DNA from 4 places in the Bradyrhizobium ontarionense genome. Region 1 is predicted to be linked to each of the others. Evidence: predicted binding sites of a transcription regulator. Region 1 holds the regulator's gene; each other region holds the start of a gene.
What was found. The regulator LexA, encoded in region 1, represses DNA repair genes until DNA is damaged. The targets are predictions, from matches to a motif close to TGTTCNNNNTGTGTTCNG.

Region 1 (4,857 bases):
AGCTGCTGCTGATCCCCGAGCTCACGGCGGTGCTGCGTCGATCGGCACCAGGATTGAGGCTTCTCAGCCGACCGACGGAGCGCAACGAGGCGCACCGACTGCTCGACGAGGGAGCCCTGGATGTCGCGGTCGGCTGCTTCGAGGCCGTCGCGCAGCGGCACAGATCTCAATTGCTGTTCGAGCAGGCGCTGAGCTGCGTCTACAATCCAAAGCACATCGCGGTGAAAACGCCGATCGGCCTTGCCGACTATCTGTCACTCCCGCACGCGCTGGTGACGCTGACCAACAGCCTGCAGGGCTGCCTGGAGGCAGCGCTCGATGAGATCGAGACCGAGCTCAACGTGGTCTCGGCCTCCTCGGAATTCCTGAGCGTGCTGGCGACGGTGGCCGCCTCACCCGTGATCACGACGATACCGACCCGGATGGCAAGGCTCTACGGGCCGCGCTTCGGGCTGACGCTCTGTCCCACGCCGTTGAAGCTGCGGCTGCCGGCGGTCTCGATGGTCTGGCCGCTGCAGCTCGATCGTGACGCAGCCTCGGTCTGGCTGAGAAACGCGGTCGCGGATATCCTGCACACGACCGAGCGCGCCGCCTGTCGCGCCACTGCAGGATAGCGCTTCGAGATGAGCTCTCTCCATCACATCATGTCCGGCCGCGCGCGGCTCGCAGCCGAGGTGGCGGGCCGCGGTGATCCCGTCGTGTTCCTGCATGCCGCCGTGTTCGACCGCAGCATGTGGCGGGCGCAGATGGTGGGCATAGCGAAGACCCACACGGCCATCGCCTATGATCGGCGCGGCTTCGGCGAGACGGTCGCCGATGGGAAAGATCATTCCCCGGTGGCTGATCTGCTTGCCGTCATCGATGCGCTCGCCGAGGGCGGGCCGGCAACGCTGGTCGCCTGCTCGCAGGGCGGCCGCATCGCGTTCGATTTCGCGCTTCGCTATCCGTCTCGAGTCAACGCGCTCGTGCTGATCGCGCCCTCCATCAGCGGCGCACCGGAGCCGGTGTACCCGCCTGCGATCGAGGCGTTGATGGCTGCGCTCGCCGCCGCCGAGTCGGCCCGCGATTGGGATCGGGTGAGCAGCATCAAGGCGCATCTCTGGGTCGACGGCCCGCTGCAGCGCGAGGGCCGTGTCTCGGGCGGGCTCCGGCAGATGTTTCTGGAGAAGAACGCAGCTGCGCTGCGTGCGCCCGCGGCGGGTGCGAACCTCGACGTGACAGCCGCCTTCGCGCAGCTCGGCGACATCGCCGCGCCGTCACGCGTGATCTGGGGCGACCTGGACTTTCCTCATATTCAGGAGCGAAGCCGCCTGATCGCAGCAGAGATGCCGAACGGATCGGGTCACGAGCTGACCGGAACGGCGCACCTGCCGAGCCTGGAGCGGCCGCACGAGGTGACCGAGCTGATCGCAGGGTTTCTCGCCGGATCGTGAGACCCGTGCCGCAACGGCGAGCCCCCGGCAGCCCCAACTGGCGGAGTCGCGCAGGTACGGCGGATCCGGCAGGCGTCGATGAACTGGCGGCAGACCGTTACGGCTTGGCCGCACCGCGCGCATTCGGTTAGAAGGCTGGTCTTTCGACTCGTTCGTCTCCGTCCGAAGGAACTCCCATGGCCCTGATGCCGGTGTCCGATGCGTTGGCCGCGGTGCTCGCGGGCGCCGCGCCGCTGCCTGAGGAACTGGTGGCCCTGGATGAGGCCCATCACCGGGTGCTGGCGCGCGACCTGGCGGCGCTGCGGACGCAGCCGCCCGAGGCGATGTCGGCGATGGACGGCTATGCGGTGCGGACGGCCGATGCCGATCGCGTCAAGGCGCGGCTGAAGGTGATCGGCGAGGTCGCTGCCGGCCGGCCGTTCGATCGCGCCCTCGGCCCCGGCGAGGCCGCCCGCATCTTCACCGGCGGCGTCGTGCCCGACGGCGCCGACGCCGTCGTGATCCAGGAGGACACGGTCGCCGACGGCGACCACGTCGTGATCACGGAAGCCGCGATCAAGGGCCGCCACATCCGCCCGGCCGGCGTCGACTTCAAGCAAGGCATGGTGCTGCTCGAGGGCGGCCGCCGGCTCAGCGACCGCGACCTGTCGCTGGCCGCCAGCATGAACCACCCGGCCCTGCCGGTCCGGCGCCGGCCGAAGGTGGCGCTGCTCGCCACCGGCGACGAGCTGGTGATGCCGGGCTCGACGCCGGGCCCGGGCCAGATCGTCTATTCCAACGGTTATGCCCTGCGCGCGCTGGTGCGCAGCGAGGGTGCGATAGCAGTCGATCTCGGCATTGCCGCGGATACGCTTGCCGCCACCGTCGCTGGCATCCGCCGCGCCCGCGAGGCCGAGGCCGACATCCTGATCACCACCGGCGGCGCCTCGGTCGGCGACCACGACCTGGTCAAGCAGGCGCTCGACGCCGAGGGCGTCGACATGGCGTTCTGGAAGATCGCGATGCGGCCGGGCAAGCCGATGATGCACGGCCGGCTCGGCGGCGTCAGGGTGATCGGACTGCCGGGCAATCCGGTCTCGTCCTATGTCTGCGCCATGCTGTTCCTGGTGCCGCTGATTCGCCGCCTGCTCGGCCGCGCGCAGCTTCATCTGCCGCGCGAGACCGCGCTGCTCGGCCGCGAGCTCGGCGCCAACGACGTGCGCGAGGACTATCTGCGGGCGCGCCTCGAGGAGCGTCCCGACGGCACCCTGATCGCGACCCCCGTGACCCAGCAGGACTCCTCGTTGCTGGGGAATCTCGCGCTGTCCCAGGCGCTTGTGATCCGTCCGGCGTTTGCGCCCAAGGCTGCGGCTGGCAGCCGTTGCGAGATCATGCGCCTGCCGGACTGAGCCCGCGGTCCCCCCGGCAAAGCCCGGCCTGTTCATCATAATTTAAGGATTGCGGAACACACATCGAACATATAGTGTCCGTTCATGATTTGTTTTTAGTATGTTGCGGGCGCCGCGAATTACGGATCGTCCGACATCCATGCGCTCACGGACTCTTCGCCAAGATTCAGAGCCTACGGATTTCAGACGACATCAAACTGGGGACCAAGTCGAGATGCTGACGCGCAAACAGTACGAACTTCTGCGGTTCATCAACGAACGGCTCAAGGAAGCCGGCGTGCCGCCGTCCTTCGACGAGATGAAGGATGCGCTCGACCTGCGCTCGAAGTCCGGCATCCACCGCCTGATCACCGCGCTGGAAGAGCGCGGCTTCATTCGGCGGCTGCCTAATCGCGCTCGCGCCATCGAGGTGATCAAGCTGCCCGAGCTGTCGCAGGCCGCCAACAACCGCCGCGGCTTCACGCCGTCGGTGATCGAAGGCAATCTCGGCAAGGTGCGAACCTCGACACCTGCGCTCGACGATGGCGAACGCCCCGTGGCGGTGCCGGTGATGGGCCGCATCGCCGCAGGTACGCCGATCGAGGCGCTGCAGACCCGCAGCCACACGATCAGCGTGCCTGCCGACATGCTCGGCAATGGTGATCACTATGCGCTCGAGGTGCGCGGTGATTCGATGGTCGATGCCGGCATCCTCGACGGTGACATGGCGCTGATCCAGCGCAACGAGACCGCCGACACCGGCGACATCGTGGTGGCGCTGATCGACGACGAGGAGGCGACGTTGAAGCGCTTCCGCCGCCGCGGTGCTTCGATCGCGCTGGAGCCTGCCAATACCGCCTATGAGGTGCGCATCCTGCCGCCCAACCGGGTGAAGATCCAGGGCAAGCTGGTCGGACTCTACCGCAAATACTGACGCGCATCGCAACGTCGCGCACGCGATCTGCGATCGCGGCGCGGACTCCTGCGTCTGGAAGCGATCATCGCTCTGCGAAATGCACCGAAGGATGTGCAACGCGGCATACTCAAACGCTTGTGATCGTGCGCGACGGCACGCCGCGCAGATCAGCGCAGAATTGCCGCGAAGCACGCGCTAACATCACCATCGATGTCCACTCTGATAGAGGCCTGCGCCTGTCCGGGGGGAAGCGTGGGTCGGCTATCTCTCAACGAGGAGCGATCCGATGTGTGACTACAGCCTCCATGCCGTTGCGTCCCGCCCCGCCAAAGTGGGCGAGACGCTGGTGTCGACGATGTTCCGCGGCACCGCGACCCGCGGCTTCGCCTCGGAAAGCGAGCCGAACGTCGCGGTCTGCATGCTGCCCGGCACCGAGCTCGCCTTTGCCGAGGATGTCCGCTACGACAGCCGCTGGCTGTGGACCCGGACGATCCGCGAGCGCGTCGCCAAGTTCAACGCGATCGAGAAGCACATTCCGGATCGCCACCACGATGCCATCGAGTTCGCCGACGGCCGCCATGTGCTGGTGACGCAGCTCTGCGAAGGCCAGCGCGTCACCGTGCTGCAACTGCCGGTCACCAGGCAGCCGGCCGAGCGCCGCCCCGATGTCGTCGAGGGGACCGGTTCGAATCCGACCACGCCGATACGCCGCATCAGCATCACGTGAGCTGATCGCGTCTGCGGGATGAACTAATCCTCCACGCCCTGCTCCAGCTCCGGCGGCGTGGCGTCCTGCACGCGTGCCGATGGCGCTCGCGGCGCCAGCGTCGGTTCGAATTCGACCGCCTCCGACGGCGCCGGCCACCATGGGCGGTCGGTGCCAACGGCGCGCGCGGGGGTGACAACAAAGTCGTTGCCGTGCCGCGTCAGCATCAGCGTGCCCTGCTGCTGCAGGCGCTGGCGATCGACCACGGCGGCCGCGCAGGAGACTGGCGCCGGACGCGCGGTCACGACCAGCGCGGCGCGCGCGCAATCGTCCGCGACTGCGTCGGGGCGCAGCGCCATCGCGACGAAGCGGCCGTCCGCCGACGCTGCGACGCAGCCGGCCTCATCGCAGGACACGCCGTCGCCGAGCGATGAA
Region 2 (4,857 bases), 4.2 Mb from region 1:
GCATGGCTCATCCCTATCACCACGCCGTCCGCCCTGCCCGCTTGTTTGGGGGAGAGCCGGCCGATTATTTGGCGATCCACAATTGGTTCGACGAGAGCAAGGCGCATCTTGCTGACGTTCGCCATCGCGCGCTCCGCCACCACAGCGAAGGAATCTTCCTGTGTGAGGCGATCTTCGGCGCCACCATGACCAACAGCGCCGGCAAGGTCGTGCCTGTCCGCACCGTCGGCGAACAGCACGTCAAGGACGATCTGGGCTGGATTCCGACGGTCAAGGATTGGCTGCAGCACCTGGACGTCCAGCCCTGGATGGGACGAACGCCATTCCGTCCGCAAACGGACGAGCAGCACGCCGGGGGAAGTGGCCCCCCGGATGACCAGCAGCACGAAGCAGCGGCCCCGCTGGGCCGTTGACTTCCGGACCTACACCTTTACAGGCCCCAGCGCCGCAAAATGTCCGCGCCGCTGCAGCCAGGCCAGCAGGATGAGGCTGGGAATCGCGACCAGCACGCAGATCACGAAGAATGCTGGCCAGCCGGTCGCCTTCGCCACATAGCCTGCGCCTGACGACAGATAGGTGCGGCCGACAGCCGCGAGCGCCGTCAGCAGCGCATATTGAGTCGCGGTATGCAGCGGGTTCCGGCACAGCGCGGAGAGATAGGCGACGAAGATCACGGTGCCGACCGCGCTGGTGAAGTTCTCTGCTGATATTGCCAGCGCCAGCGCCCATTGGTTGACGCCGACGATCGCGAGCCAGGAGAACGACAGGTTGGCGAGCGCCTGTACGATGCCGCCGATCCATAGGCTCGTCGCGAGCGAATAGCGGCGTGCGACGAAGCCGCCGGCAAAGCCGCCGACGAGTGTCGCGGCGAGGCCGACACCTTTCACGATCGCGGCGTAGTCGACCTTGCTGAAGCCGAGATCGATCACGAACGGCGCGGTCATCGTGCCCGAGAAGGCGTCGGTGAACTTGAACAGCACGACGAAGGCGAGCGCCGCAAGCGCATCGCGCCGGCTGAGGAACTCCACGAACGCACCGGCGGCCGCGTGCATGACGCGGGCAAGGGCCGTATCCGCCCCCGTCTCGGCTTCCGCCTGCTTCGACTGGGCCGGCTCGGTCGCGGCCAGCGCCGTGACCGTGCCGATCAGCACCAGCGCGGCCATCACGGCATAGCCCCACATCCAGGATGTCGACCGCGAGAACCCGCTGTTTTCGAAGGCGCTGACCACGACCAGCGCGCCCGCGGTCGAGACCAGCATGCCGATGCGGTACGCGGCGACGTAAGATGCCATGCCGGCAGCCTGTTCGCTCTCCGGCAGGCTCTCGACGCGGAAGGCGTCGACCACGATGTCCTGCGTCGATGACATCGCGGCCACCAGCAATGCGGCCAGCGCCACCATGAACGGCGCGCGTGCGGGGTCGGTCAGCGCGAGCAGCAGGATAGCCGCGATCAGCAGGATCTGTGCGAACACCAGCCAGCCGCGCCGCCGTCCGAACGCGCGGGTGAGCAGCGGCACGTGCAGCGCGTCGACCAGCGGCGCCCAGAGGAATTTCAGCGTGTAGGGCGTTCCGACGAGGGCGAACAGCCCGATCGTGCCGAGATCGACGCCGAGCTCGCGCATCCAGATCTGCAAGGTCGAGCCGGACAATGCGAGCGGAAGTCCGGACGAGAAGCCGAGGAACAGCACCACGAGCACGCGCGGCTGCAGATACACCGCGATGCTCTCGCGCCAGGTGGGCGCCGGCTTAGCCGGGGCGGACTTCGCAATCGGAGTGGCGATCTCAGAGGCGGTGTCAGGTGCGGTCATGAGAATGTGCTACCAGATTTGTGCAAGAAACGCTCCCCATCCCCGCTGTCATCGTCCGCGAAGGCGGACGATCCAGTAACCACCGGCATCTCGGGTCTCCATAGCCGCTGCGGCGTACTGGATGCCCGCCTGCGCGGGCATGACGGTCTTAGATCTGGCTACCGCCAATTCCTGGATAGAGGTCATCCCAATTTGGATTGTTCTCCTCGATCAGTCGGATCTTCCACGCACGATTCCATTTCTTCAGCCGCTTCTCCCGTCCGATCGCGTTCTCCGGATCGTCGAATTCTTCGAAGTAGACGAGGCGAACGACGTCATATTTCTCCGTGAAGCTCTCGATCAGCTTTGACTTATGTTCGGCAACACGACGGATCAGATCATTTGTAACACCGATGTAAAGCGTGCCTCCGATGCGGCTTGCGAGAATGTAGACATAGAAGCTGCGAGGACCCATCTGATGTCTCTGGGATACTGGATCGTCCGCCTGCGCGGACGATGACACCGAATTTGCTGCGAGCTGTAAACGTCCACAACGCCTTGGTTACTCCCCCGCCTGCACGCGCCCCGCCAGCGGAAGCAGCTCCGGCGTCGTGCCGGCGGCCGGCGCGATGCGTGGCGAGTCCACCGGCGCATCCTGCTTGCTGAAATCGAGCTCCTCGATGCGCCCGGCGCGCTTCTCGATCTTGTCGGCCGAGATCAGGATCTGCCGGAGATCCTCGCCGACGTCGCCAAAGTGCTTCTGCAGCTTGAGCACGCGTTCGCGCAGGCGGCCGAGATCATCGCCGAGATGGATCACCTCGTTGCGGATCTGGTCGGCGGCGTCGCGGATGCGTGCATCCTTCATGATCTGCTGCATGACCTGGATCGCGAGCATCAGGAGCGACGGCGACACCAGCACGACGTGGGCGCGATAGGCCTTCTGGATCACGTCGTCGAAGCCGTCGTGAATCTCGGCATAGACCGACTCCGAGGGCACGAACATCAGCGCGGTGTCCTGCGTCTCGCCGACGACCAGGTATTTCTCGGCGATGTCGTTGACGTGCCGCAGCACGTCCGTGCGCAGCCGCTGCGCGGCGGCGCGCTTCTCCTCGTCGCTCGTGGCATCATGCAGCGCGGTCACCGCCTCCAGCGGGAATTTGGCATCGATGCACAGCGGTCGCGTGTCGGGTAGGAACACGACGCAGTCCGGCCGTTTGCCGCTGGCGAGGGTGTACTGGAAGGCGTAGCTGCCCTTCGGCAGCCCGTCCTGGACAATCGCCTCCATGCGGGCCTGGCCGAAGGCGCCGCGCGACTGCTTGTTGGCGAGCACGTCGCGCAGGGTCGTCACCTGCGTCGTCAGCTCGCTCAGGTCGCGATGCGCGCTGTCGATGATGCCGAGGCGCTCGTGCAGCACGCGCAAGCTGTCCATCGTGTGGCGTGTGCTCTGCTCCATCGACTGGCCGACGCGGTGGGTCACCGTATCGAGCCGCTCGTTGACACTGCGCGCAAGTTCCACCTGGCGGCCGGCCAGGAGCTGCGCCATCGCGTCGACCCGCCCGGAGGCCTCGCTCTGGATCCGCATCATGTCGCCGAACCGCTGCTCGAGCTCGTCGGCGCGCACCGCCTGCGCGATGGCCAGTTGAGTGCCATGCCGGCCGGAACGGGCCACCGCAATCGCAATCATGACGAGCAGCAGCAACACCAGCACGCCGAAGCCGATCAGTGCATCGCTGGCCCTGACGGGAAGGTCGCCGATCATGACGACGACAGGATTGAGAGGTGGACTGGCGGTCATCACCCCCGTCTATCCGATTCGCACAAGCTCGCGAACGAAGAGAGAACATTTATGGTTAAGGTCGGGTTAAGATGTATGGTTAACGAGACGTTGAAATTCATGGTTAGCGAAGTCTTAACCGGGCGGCCTCACATTGACCGCGCCGGTTCCGCGGCTTAAATCGCGCGCCATGTCCCTACGCGAAATCATCATCCTGCCGGACAAGCAGTTGCGGCTGGTGTCCAACCCTGTCGAGAAGGTCACGCCGGAGATCCGGCAACTGGTCGACGACATGTTCCAGACCATGTACGACGCGCCCGGCATCGGGCTCGCGGCGATCCAGGTCGCGCAACCCTTGCGTGTCATCACCATGGATCTGTCCAAGCCGGATGCGGAAGGCGAGACCAAGCGGGAGCCGCGCGTCTTCATCAATCCCGAGATCATCGCCAGGTCGGACGAGCTGTCGGTCTACGAGGAGGGTTGCCTGTCGATCCCCGAATATTACGAGGAGGTCGAGCGGCCGGCGCGGGTCCGCGTCCGCTTCATCGATATCGAAGGCCGGGTGCGCGAGGAGGATGCCGAAGGGCTCTATGCCACCTGCATCCAGCACGAGATCGATCATCTCAACGGCGTCCTGTTCATCGACTATCTGTCGAAACTCAAGCGCGACCGCGTGATGAAGAAGTTCACCAAGGCCGCCAAGCGCGCGGTGGAGTAATCGACAACTCTCTCCGTCATGGCCGGGCTTGACCCGGCCATCCACGCGATGGCCGCGAACGACCAACGACGTGGATGCCCGCGACAAGCGCGGGCATGACGAGCGCAGGGAGGCTGACCTCGCACGACGAGAATGCGTCAATGCCCCTTCGTCTGATCTTCATGGGCACGCCCGACTTCGCCGTGCCGACCCTGCTAGAGCTCGCCGGCCACGGCCACGAGATCGCGGCGGTGTATACGCGTGCGCCGAAGCCCGGCGGCCGCCGTGGCCTGGCGCTGCAGCCGACGCCGATCGAGACCGAGGCGCGCCGGCTCGGCATTCCCGTGTTCACGCCGAAGACGCTGAGGACCGAGGATGCGCTGGCCGAGTTCCGCGCGCATCAGGCCGATGCGGCCGTCGTCGTCGCCTATGGCATGATCCTGCCGCAGGCCATTCTCGATGCGCCGAGGCTCGGCTGCTACAATCTTCACGCCTCGCTGCTGCCGCGCTGGCGCGGCGCCGCGCCGATCAACCGGGCCGTCATGGCCGGTGATGCCGAGACGGGCGTCATGGTCATGAAGATGGACGTTGGCCTCGAT
Region 3 (4,857 bases), 1.7 Mb from region 1:
CGTGCCTGCTTCCCAATAGTCGTAGACGCGCCGTTGAAAGCGCTCCCGATAATGCGGCAACAGGTCGAATGGATGCTGGTAGCCGGCTGACAGCAATTCGAGGATTCTCAGCTCCGACGCTCCGAGGCCCGTCGCAGCACCAGGAAGCTCATCAAGCATCTCCTGCACGCAACGCCGAAGCTGCGGCAGCGTGCTGAGATCCTGCTTCAACAGATCGAACCAGGCTTGCGGCGTCGGCGACCGAAACGCCTGCCATGCCAGGTGACCCAGGTCGAGATGCTCACGTGCAAGCTCGACGCCGGCAATCGTCCGACCGGCGAGCTGTCCGGCCGGGCCATCGAATAGCGGTGCATCAACATGCCGCAATACGATCTTCGTCGCGATTTCCGCGTGATGGCACAGATAATCCAAGAGCCAGATCAGGACCAACTGATCGTTCGGGCGGGTATCCATCCAGAGCTCGACGCTATCGCAACGGTCGATGAGTTCGAGGAAACTCTGACTCCGCCCGCCGGCCACCATGACCTCGCGACGCGAGGCGAAGTCCAACCAATGCCCCATCTTCTGTCGCGCGGTGCGCTGCATCAGATAAGCTGACAGCTCGGCATCGGATGGCAGAGGTCCCCACACGAAACGATGGAGAATCGGCACCACCAGGTCGGCAAAGCCGCCCCTCCGAAGCACTCCGGCGCTGGAATCATTGACCGTTAGAATCAAACGCGTCATGCTCTTGGCTCCGGCATGGCCTGATTGGCTCAAGGCGCGCTATCAACACGTTCGCGATCGGGTCCCAGCGCAAAAGATTGGCGTCGGAAAGCTCGGTGCCGCCCACCAGCCGCGCGGATCTGGTCCGTTCGTCCGCGCGCACGCTTTTACTTATTCAAGTCCAAGATCAGACCAAGATCAGTCCAAGACCTTCAAGTCCGAGACCGCATCAGGCGCACAGAAAGGCATGTTCGCTGCATTCGTAAATGCAGCCGCTCAAGACGCGCAGATTTTGGCAGAGCACCAGGCATGTGCAAGCGGCAGGCGCCGGAACGTCGGCAACTCAACGTCCACGGCGCCCGCAGTCGTCGTAATCCTACTCTTCCGTGGGCTCCTCGCCGTCGGCGTCGCGCTCGGCATTGCCGGCCAGGATCTGCTCGGCGATCAGGCCGGAGTTCTGACGGATCGCGGCCTCGATCTTTGCGGTCATGTCAGGGTTGGCCTTGAGGAACGACTTCGAGTTCTCACGCCCTTGCCCGAGCCGCTGGCTGTCATAGGAGAACCAAGCGCCGGACTTCTCGACGATGCCGGCCTTGACGCCGAGATCGAGGATCTCACCCATCTTGGACACGCCCTCACCGTACATGATGTCGAACTCGACCTGCTTGAACGGTGGCGCCAGCTTGTTCTTCACCACCTTGACGCGGGTGGAGTTGCCGATCACCTCGTCGCGCTCCTTGATCGCACCGATACGGCGGATGTCGAGACGAACCGACGCGTAGAATTTCAGCGCATTGCCGCCGGTCGTCGTCTCCGGCGAACCATACATCACACCGATTTTCATGCGGATCTGGTTGATGAAGATCACCATGGTGTGGGATTTGTTGATAGAGGCGGTCAGTTTGCGCAACGCCTGGCTCATCAGGCGGGCCTGCAGGCCCGGCAGCGACTCGCCCATCTCACCCTCGAGCTCGGCCTTCGGCACCAGCGCCGCCACCGAGTCGACCACCAGCACGTCGACCGCCCCCGAACGCACCAGCGTATCGCAGATCTCGAGCGCCTGCTCGCCTGTGTCCGGCTGCGAGATCAGCAGCTCGTCGATGTTGACGCCCAGCTTGCGCGCATAGACCGGATCGAGCGCGTGCTCGGCATCGATGAAGGCGCAGATGCCGCCCTTCTTCTGCGCCTCGGCCACGGTGTGCAGCGCCAGGGTGGTCTTGCCCGACGATTCCGGTCCGTAGATCTCGACGACCCGCCCCTTGGGCAGGCCACCGATGCCGAGCGCGATGTCGAGCCCGAGCGAGCCGCTCGACACCGTCTCGACATCCATCGAACGGTCGTTCTTGCCCAGCCTCATCACCGAGCCCTTGCCGAACTGACGCTCGATCTGGGACAGCGCAGCGGAGAGCGCCTTACTCTTATCCATTGAGGAACCTTCGACGATACGCAGGGCGGTGGCGGACATTGGCGCTCCTTATGGCGGGGATTCGCGGGATGGACAAACGGTTAACGAGGCCGGCAGCAATCTTAAGATGAATGTACCCTATCCGTTCTTTGTTCGCAATATGTTCCTGTGACTATTTCGGTGCAGCTCAGCTTTTCTCCGGCTCGGCCTAAGTTGGATTGGCAGTGGCTTATTTTCAGGTGGAACGCTAACTTGTTCCCGCTGTGGGGTTTTGAACACATCTCGGGGGGTAATAAGAAGTCAGTCTTCGAGATCGCTCTGGCGTTGTCCATTTTCGCCTGTTCGATGTCGTCGCAGGCACGGACGTCCACCACTCCGGCGGCATCTAGCCCGTCGAAAGCGGGTGTAAAAGTCGCGAAGAAACCTCGAATGCATGATGGCTGCCATAGTCGAGGTGCCCGGATGTCGGGCAAACCTTGCCAGTAACCCTGGATAAGCTCGACAGCGGAATGTGAGTCCGCCAGTTGGCGGCCTCCTTTCACTCCAGGCGTGAGGCAGATGGCGTCGAGGCGGAAGCCGCCTCGACCGATTTTTCAATTCATTCCAACCGCCGGATATTTTCGCGATTTCGTAAACGAACCGATCCCTGCGATGATCCGCCACGACGGCCCAACGCCGTCACTTTCCCCGATTGAGCGTGTCCTGATGTCGAGATAAGTCGGCAGCACAACTGCGTTGCTGAGCTTCTCGCGAGATCGCACGACCATGTCCGAGCCGACCATCACGCTGTGGCGTCCCGTGGGCCCCGAGGAACTCGCACTGATCGCGGCCTCGGGCATGCGGGCGTTCCCGCCGCGCTTGCCCGAGCAGCCAATCTTCTATCCGGTCCTGACCGAAGAGTACGCGGTGAAGATCGCGCGGGACTGGAACGTGCCGGCGAGTGGCCGCGGCCATGTGCTGCGCTTCGCGATCCTACGACGTTTCATCGACAGCTACGACGTGCGTGAAGCCGGCGGGCGCGACCATCTGGAGTACTGGATTCCGAGCGAGCATCTCGCGGACCTCAACGCCGCAATCGTCGGCCCGATCGTGCTCGTCAAAACCTTTCCTTGAAACTACCAAGCTTCTACACGAGTGCGCAGACCGCACGTCCGTGGTTCTCCTGACAGGAACGAAGTTCCCTCGCCTCTTCTGCTTTTGTTCGGCTGATCGCACGTGCAAGCGCACGGATTTCGTGCAGAGGCATGGGCATGCGCGGTTCAGACGTCGTGCAGGCCGGCCCCGCGCCGTGAGTTCCGCGAACGAACTGTCGCCGCCGCGGTCCCACAACATCGAGATGATGCATTGATCGCGGGACCACCAACGGCTGCAAGGAAGATCGGGATCATCCACGCGTGGCATTCCGGTCCGCCGCAGTGCGGGCCGATCGCCGACTCAGCAAGCGGTTCAACTGCGCCGGTATGATGGTCGACAGCTAAAACTGCAGCGAGGCATCCAATGGTGAGGATGGCGTCGATGATCTCGTACATCGTCCGCACTCGGAACGACGGGAAGATGAAAGATCAGTTTCAGGTGGAACCGCGTGAGCAGCGTCACTGATGACGCGTCGCTGTCCGCGGTTCTCGAACAACAACTATTGTCATAAACCTTTGGTTGCGGTATAAAGTTGGAGCTATCGGACGCAAAACAAATTTTAGATCGGCCCCGGATTTGTTTGTTCGTTGCAATGATGGCTGGCCCATATCAGATGCTGATGTGCCGCCGCCTGGCTGTCACGTGTAGGCGCATGGACCTGAAACCATAGCGCCCAAAGAAAGCCCCGGACCATGTCCGGGGCTTTTGACGTTGGCTCGTTGCCAAGCCATTGCACGATCTTGTCATCTGATGCATGCGATCGCCGCGGAACGCATCACGCCCGTTGCGCGTGATGCGTTCATGATACGAGAGGACGTGATCTGCCCCTCATGCAGGGCCGGCTTCCAGCGGCTTGAGCTTCGTTCGCGGCATGGCACCGCGGAGGAGGCCCGGTGCCCCCTTTGTGACGCACTCATCGAGATGCTCGACGGGGCGACAGACGTCACCTACCGCCTCACGCTCGTGCCGGAACGGATCTTCGCTCGGTGGCACGCAGGCTCACGTTTCGGCGCAAACGAAGTGAGGGCCTCGGGGGACGAACGGCCCCCCGGCGCCACTGCGGGGCGATGCAACCTTGATTTGACGCAAGGCGCGCGCTCTAGCTTTGCACTAGGGTCATTTTCGTCATTGCCGAACTACCCGGTCGGGAAGCTACGACGTTGACGCCGAGCCTCGGACCGCGGCGGTCCGAGGCTCACTCGTTCGGCCACGATGCACCTCTCTTGATCTTTTGGCCGCCATTCGCGGCCGCGATGCGCCGCAGCTTGCGCTGCGCAGGTAGCGCGATCTTTCCGCCGACGAAGACAACCACCGGCAGTTGCGCGCCGGCGAAGCGACCGTATTTTACCGGAATTGATCCGTTTGGGTTTTCCGCCTCCATTTACGCCGCGTTCATCAAACCCAGCGGCCTGGGGCGGTCAGGGGTCACCGGTTTTGGCAATGCCGCTCTATTTCTTTCGTATCCGAAATGGCCACTTCTCAGGCGCGTCCGAGTATGGGACCGAGTGCGTCGATCGCAACGCCGCCTGGAAAGAGATGACCACTGTCTGTGCCGACATGGCCAGCAGCATCTCGCGCAAGCTCGCCGAAAACTCCGAATGGCAGATGGAGCT
Region 4 (4,857 bases), 940 kb from region 1:
GCTGCGGCTCGCCGACAGCCGGATCATGTCGAAGCCGAAGCCGGGATCGAGCGGATCGTTCAGGGCCTCCAGGCGGTCGCGGAACAGCCGGTCGATGACCGTGGCCTCGGTGACCGGCTGGCCGGTCTCGACCGCGATCACCCGCACCAGCCCATCGGTACGGAAGAAGCAGGCCTCCAGCCGCCGCGCGCCCTTGCCCTGCTGCGCCATCGCCCTCACCAGCATCGCGGCGAGGCTGGACAGGCTGGCCGCGATCACGGTGTCGGTCGCGACCGGCTCGGCGAAGCGCTTCTCGACGATGTAGTCCGGCGGGACTTTCCGCGGGCTGATCGGCGCATCGGCTTCGCCCAGCGCCTGGGCGAGCACGCGGGTGAAGCCGGCGCCGAAGCGCGCCGTGATCTCATTGCGGCCGCGCGCGGCGACGTCGCCGATCGTCTTCAGGCCGGCGCGGCGCAGGCCGAGCGTGATGGCCTCGCTGCCGCCGAGCGCGGCCACCGGCAGCAGCGACACCGTGGCCGCCTCCTCGCCGTCCGGCACGATGCGGCCATGCACCTGCCGGTTCAGCGTACGCGCGCACACCGCATTGGACGCGATTGCCGCCGACACGGTGACGCCGCGCGCGGTCAGTGCATCGCAGACCGACTGCATCAGCTTCGCCTCGCCGCCGAACAGATGGACGCAGCCGGTGATGTCGAGCGTCAGCCCATGCGGGGAATCGAGCGCCACCAGCGGGGTGAAGCGGTCGCACCAGTCGGCGATGCCTTCCAGCATATGAGCGTCAGCCGCGAGATCGGCCTCGTGCACGACGAGGTCGGGACAGACGGCGCGGGCGTTCGCCAGCGGCTGGCCGAGGCTCACGCCATGGCGCGCCGCCGCCTCGTCGAGCGAATGGATCAACAGCGCATTGGCGTCCTTGATGACGACGACCTGCGGCTTGGCATCAGGCAGAGCGGCGGCGCGGCTGCGCATGATGCGATCGATGGGCAGGCGCGGCAGCCACAGGCTGAGGATCCGCCGCCGGTTCGCTGAAACGGCACGCATCGGGGGTCCACTCCATGATCCATCGTCCGGTCTGGCCGTGACGGTTGCGAATGAGCTCGGCGTCGAGACGCGGCGCGCCCCACGCCATCCACGGCGCCGAGGGCAGCGACGGCGCGGTGCGGACGATCCAGCGCGTCTCGGCGGTCGAGGGTTCGGGTGTGGCCGCAATGCGCAACATGAGCGCGGTGACGCCGGACTCCTGCGCGGCCAGGGTCAGCTTGCGGCTGGCGACGAGATCGAGCTTTTGCGTCTCGCCCCACACCTCCAGCATCACACTGCCGAGCGCATCGCAGGCGAGCGCGTCGGCGGCGGTGCGTAAGCCGTGATCGAGGTCGGGCGCGCGCACGATCACGATGCGGCGCGGATCGAGCCCGAGCTCGGCGAGCCCGCTCATCGACAGCGCGCCCATCTCGCGCTCGGCGAAATCCTGCCGGATCCAGATCAAGGGCCGCTGCGCCGCGACCCGCGCGGCCAGCCCGCAGAGGAAGCCGGTCGCGGCCGCCGCCTGACGTTCGGTCTCGGCGAACACCTCGTGCAGCGCGCCGGTGGCGAGCCCGCCCTGCAGGGTCGCATCGGCCGCGTCATGGCCGAGCGCGACCCTGCGCATGTCATGTGCGCCATCGGCCACCTCGAGACGGGCAATGCGGCCGCGCAACTGCGCGAGCGTCTCCATGCGTGCGCCGGTCATCCGTCGCCGCTCCTCTCAAAATCCATCGTGCGGGCGCTGCCGTTCTTTGCGGTGAGGCTTGCAGTCAACTTGGGCAGTGAACCCGCGACGAACCTCTTTGTTCATGATATGTTCTAATATAAAGCTAACGCCGGACGATGAGTCAATCGGGATTACCCCGGGTGTGATTCAAGCAATGGAATCAAAGGGATTCGAACGCATGGAGCTGCTCCGCAAGCTGGAGATCCTGGCCGATGCCGCCAAGTACGATGCCTCCTGCGCCTCCAGCGGTACGGAGATGCGGGATTCCCGCGACGGCAAGGGCCTCGGCTCGACCGCGCCCGGCATGGGCATCTGCCACTCCTATGCGCCGGATGGACGCTGCATCTCGCTGCTCAAGATTTTGCTCACCAACGCCTGCAACTACGACTGTCTGTATTGCGTCAACCGCGCCTCCTCCAACGTGGCCCGCGCGCGCTTCACGGTCGACGAGGTCGTGAAGCTCACCATCGACTTCTATCGCCGCAACTACATCGAGGGCCTGTTTTTGTCGTCCGGCATCATCCGCAGCCCGGACTACACCATGGAGCAGGTCGTGAGCGTGGCGCGCAAACTGCGCGAGGAGCACCGCTTCCGCGGCTACATCCATCTGAAGACCATTCCAGAGGCCGACGAGGCGCTGATCGCCGAGGCCGGCCGATATGCCGACCGGCTCAGCATCAACATCGAGACGCCGCTGGAGGCGAGCCTCACGAAGCTCGCGCCGGAGAAGGACCAGCGCGCGATCCGCCGCACCATGGGCCGGCTCCGGCTCAAGCTCGACGAGACGGCGGAGGCGAAGAAGACGGCGCGCCGGGCGCGGCCGCCGCGCTTCGCGCCCGCCGGCCAGAGCACGCAGATGATCGTCGGCGCCGACGATGCCAACGACCGCACCATCCTGTCGACCTCGGCCAATCTCTACGGCGCCTACAAGCTCAGGCGCGTGTATTACTCTGCGTTCAGCCCGATCCCCGATGCCAGCCGCGCGCTGCCGCTGCAGGCGCCGCCTCTGGTGCGCGAGCACCGGCTGTACCAGGCCGACTGGCTGATGCGCTTCTACGGCTTCGATGCCGATGAAATTGTCGAGGAGAGCGAAGGCATGCTGCCGCTCGACATCGACCCCAAGCTCGCCTGGGCGCTGCGCCACCGCGACCGTTTCCCGCTCGACATCAACACAGCGAGCCGCGAGGAGCTGCTGCGCGTGCCGGGCTTCGGCACCCGCACCGTGGAGCGCATCCTGTCGACGCGCCGCACCACCACGATCCGCTTTGCGGATCTGGCGCAGCTCAATGTGATCCGGAACAAGGCGCTGCCGTTCATCGTTCTCTCCGACCACCGGCCGCAGCCGTCCCTGCTCGACGGCGCCGGCCTCGCGGCGCGGCTGCGGCCGAAACCGCAGCAGCTGGGATTTGGATTCTAACGGAAGCCGTCATTGCGAGGGGCGAAGCCCCGAAGCAATCCAGGGGCGACTTGAAGACTCTGGATTGCTTCGTCGCTTCGCTCCTCGCAATGACGTGAGGAGACAGATGCACGTCGTAACCCTCGACAGCGACACCGATTTCGACGGCTGGCGCACGGCCGCGCGGGCGCTCGTGATGAACGACGTCCGACCGGCCGATGTCACCTGGCGCGTCAAGGGCGCGGCGCCCGATCTGTTCGACGATGCCGCCGAGACGCAGCTGCCCGAGGTGCCCAAGGGCACGTTCTCGGTGCCGGCGAGCTTCATGGAGCTCGCCGAGAGCGCGATCCTGCACCGTGATCCCAACCGCTTCGCCCTGCTCTATCGGCTGTTGTGGCGGCTCAAGGCCAACCACGACCTGATGGAGATCGCGACCGATCCGGACGTGGCGCAGGCCAACGCGCTGGCGCGCGGGGTGCGCCGCGACGTTCACAAGATGCACGCCTTCGTCCGCTTCCGCGAGATCGGCCGCGAGCGCGAGGCGCGCTACGTCGCCTGGTTCGAGCCCGAGCACCACGTCGTCGAATGCGCCGCGCCGTTCTTCGCGCGCCGCTTCGCCGACATGCCGTGGTCGATCCTCACGCCCGAAATCTGTGCGCATTGGGACGGCAGCCACGTCTCCTTCACGCCCGGTGTGAGCAAGGCTGAAGCGCCGTCCGAAGACCGGCTCGAAGAGGTGTGGCTGCGTTATTACGCCAGCATTTTCAATCCGGCGCGGCTGAAAGTGAAGGCGATGGAAAAGGAGATGCCGAAGAAATATTGGCAGAACCTGCCTGAAGCCAAGCTGATCCAGCCGCTGATCGCCGCCACCGCCCGGCGCACCACCGACATGATCGCCGAGCCCGGCACCGAACCACACAAGCCGCAGAAACGCGTCGAGGACGCCGCGATGACCCGCAAGCCGAAAGCACGTGGCGAGGCCGATGCTGAGACCTCACGTGAGCTCGACACAACGGATCTCGAGAGCTTGCGTGAGCAGGCCGCCGCCTGCCGCGCCTGCCCGCTGTGGAAGGACGCCACGCAGACCGTGTTCGGCGAAGGCCCTGAACATGCGCCGCTGATGCTGGTCGGCGAGCAGCCCGGCGACAAGGAGGACCTCGCCGGCCATCCCTTCGTCGGCCCCGCCGGCCAGATGCTCGACCGCGCGCTGGCCGAGGCCGGCATCGACCGGTCCAAGGTCTACGTCACCAATGCGGTGAAGCACTTCAAGTTCGTGCCGCGCGGCAAGATCCGGCTGCACCAGAAGCCGAACACGCCGGAGATCAAGGCCTGCCGGCAATGGTACGAGCGTGAGCTCGCCGCTGTCCGTCCGGCCCTGGTCGTCGCGCTCGGCGCCACCGCGGCGCAAAGCGTGCTCGGCAAGATCACGCCCGTCAACAGGAGCCGCGGCCATGTCATCGACCTGCCCGACGGCCCCAAGGCCATGGTCACGGTGCACCCGTCCTATCTGCTGCGGCTGCCGGACGCCGACGCCAAGGCACGCGAATATGAGCGGTTTGTCGAAGATCTGAAGGTTGCTGCGCGGGCAATGAAGCATGCCGCGCACGCGGCGTGAGTTTGAACAATTCCAACGTGTCCGGTCCTGCCAATGCGCAGCAGCAGGCTGAACCGTTCCTCAAGCTGTCATGCAGGCTTTGCATCCGTCGGTCAC

Region 2: a site for LexA is predicted at 3,613-3,630, ahead of LQG66_RS25295 (DNA recombination protein RmuC). Genes of this name have one in related genera too.
Region 3: a site for LexA is predicted at 2,261-2,278, ahead of recA (recombinase RecA). Genes of this name have one in related genera too.
Region 4: a site for LexA is predicted at 1,828-1,845, ahead of LQG66_RS11140 (ImuA family protein). Genes of this name have one in related genera too.

What each region holds. Positions count from the first base shown of each region.
Region 1 is NZ_CP088156.1:1,504,325-1,509,181, forward strand. It holds gene LQG66_RS06675 (LysR family transcriptional regulator) at 1-614, shown strand, start outside; gene LQG66_RS06680 (alpha/beta fold hydrolase) at 624-1,433, shown strand; gene LQG66_RS06685 (molybdopterin molybdotransferase MoeA) at 1,610-2,821, shown strand; gene lexA (transcriptional repressor LexA) at 3,036-3,734, shown strand; gene LQG66_RS06695 (hypothetical protein) at 4,003-4,443, shown strand; gene LQG66_RS06700 (ComEC/Rec2 family competence protein) at 4,467-4,857, opposite strand, start outside.
Region 2 is NZ_CP088156.1:5,723,272-5,728,128, forward strand. It holds gene LQG66_RS25280 (DUF6915 family protein) at 3-413, shown strand; gene LQG66_RS25285 (AmpG family muropeptide MFS transporter) at 423-1,808, opposite strand; gene LQG66_RS25290 (GIY-YIG nuclease family protein) at 1,957-2,262, opposite strand; gene LQG66_RS25295 (DNA recombination protein RmuC) at 2,350-3,582, opposite strand; gene def (peptide deformylase) at 3,752-4,279, shown strand; gene fmt (methionyl-tRNA formyltransferase) at 4,420-4,857, shown strand, end outside.
Region 3 is NZ_CP088156.1:8,247,937-8,252,793, reverse strand. It holds gene LQG66_RS36310 (DUF1835 domain-containing protein) at 1-726, opposite strand, end outside; gene recA (recombinase RecA) at 1,082-2,170, opposite strand; gene LQG66_RS36300 (ADP-ribosylation/crystallin J1) at 2,876-3,223, shown strand; gene LQG66_RS36295 (hypothetical protein) at 3,370-3,639, opposite strand; gene LQG66_RS36290 (hypothetical protein) at 4,440-4,625, opposite strand; gene LQG66_RS36285 (DUF6894 family protein) at 4,685-4,857, shown strand, end outside.
Region 4 is NZ_CP088156.1:2,446,444-2,451,300, forward strand. It holds gene LQG66_RS11135 (Y-family DNA polymerase) at 1-1,041, opposite strand, end outside; gene LQG66_RS11140 (ImuA family protein) at 941-1,729, opposite strand; gene LQG66_RS11145 (putative DNA modification/repair radical SAM protein) at 1,929-3,167, shown strand; gene LQG66_RS11150 (UdgX family uracil-DNA binding protein) at 3,274-4,761, shown strand.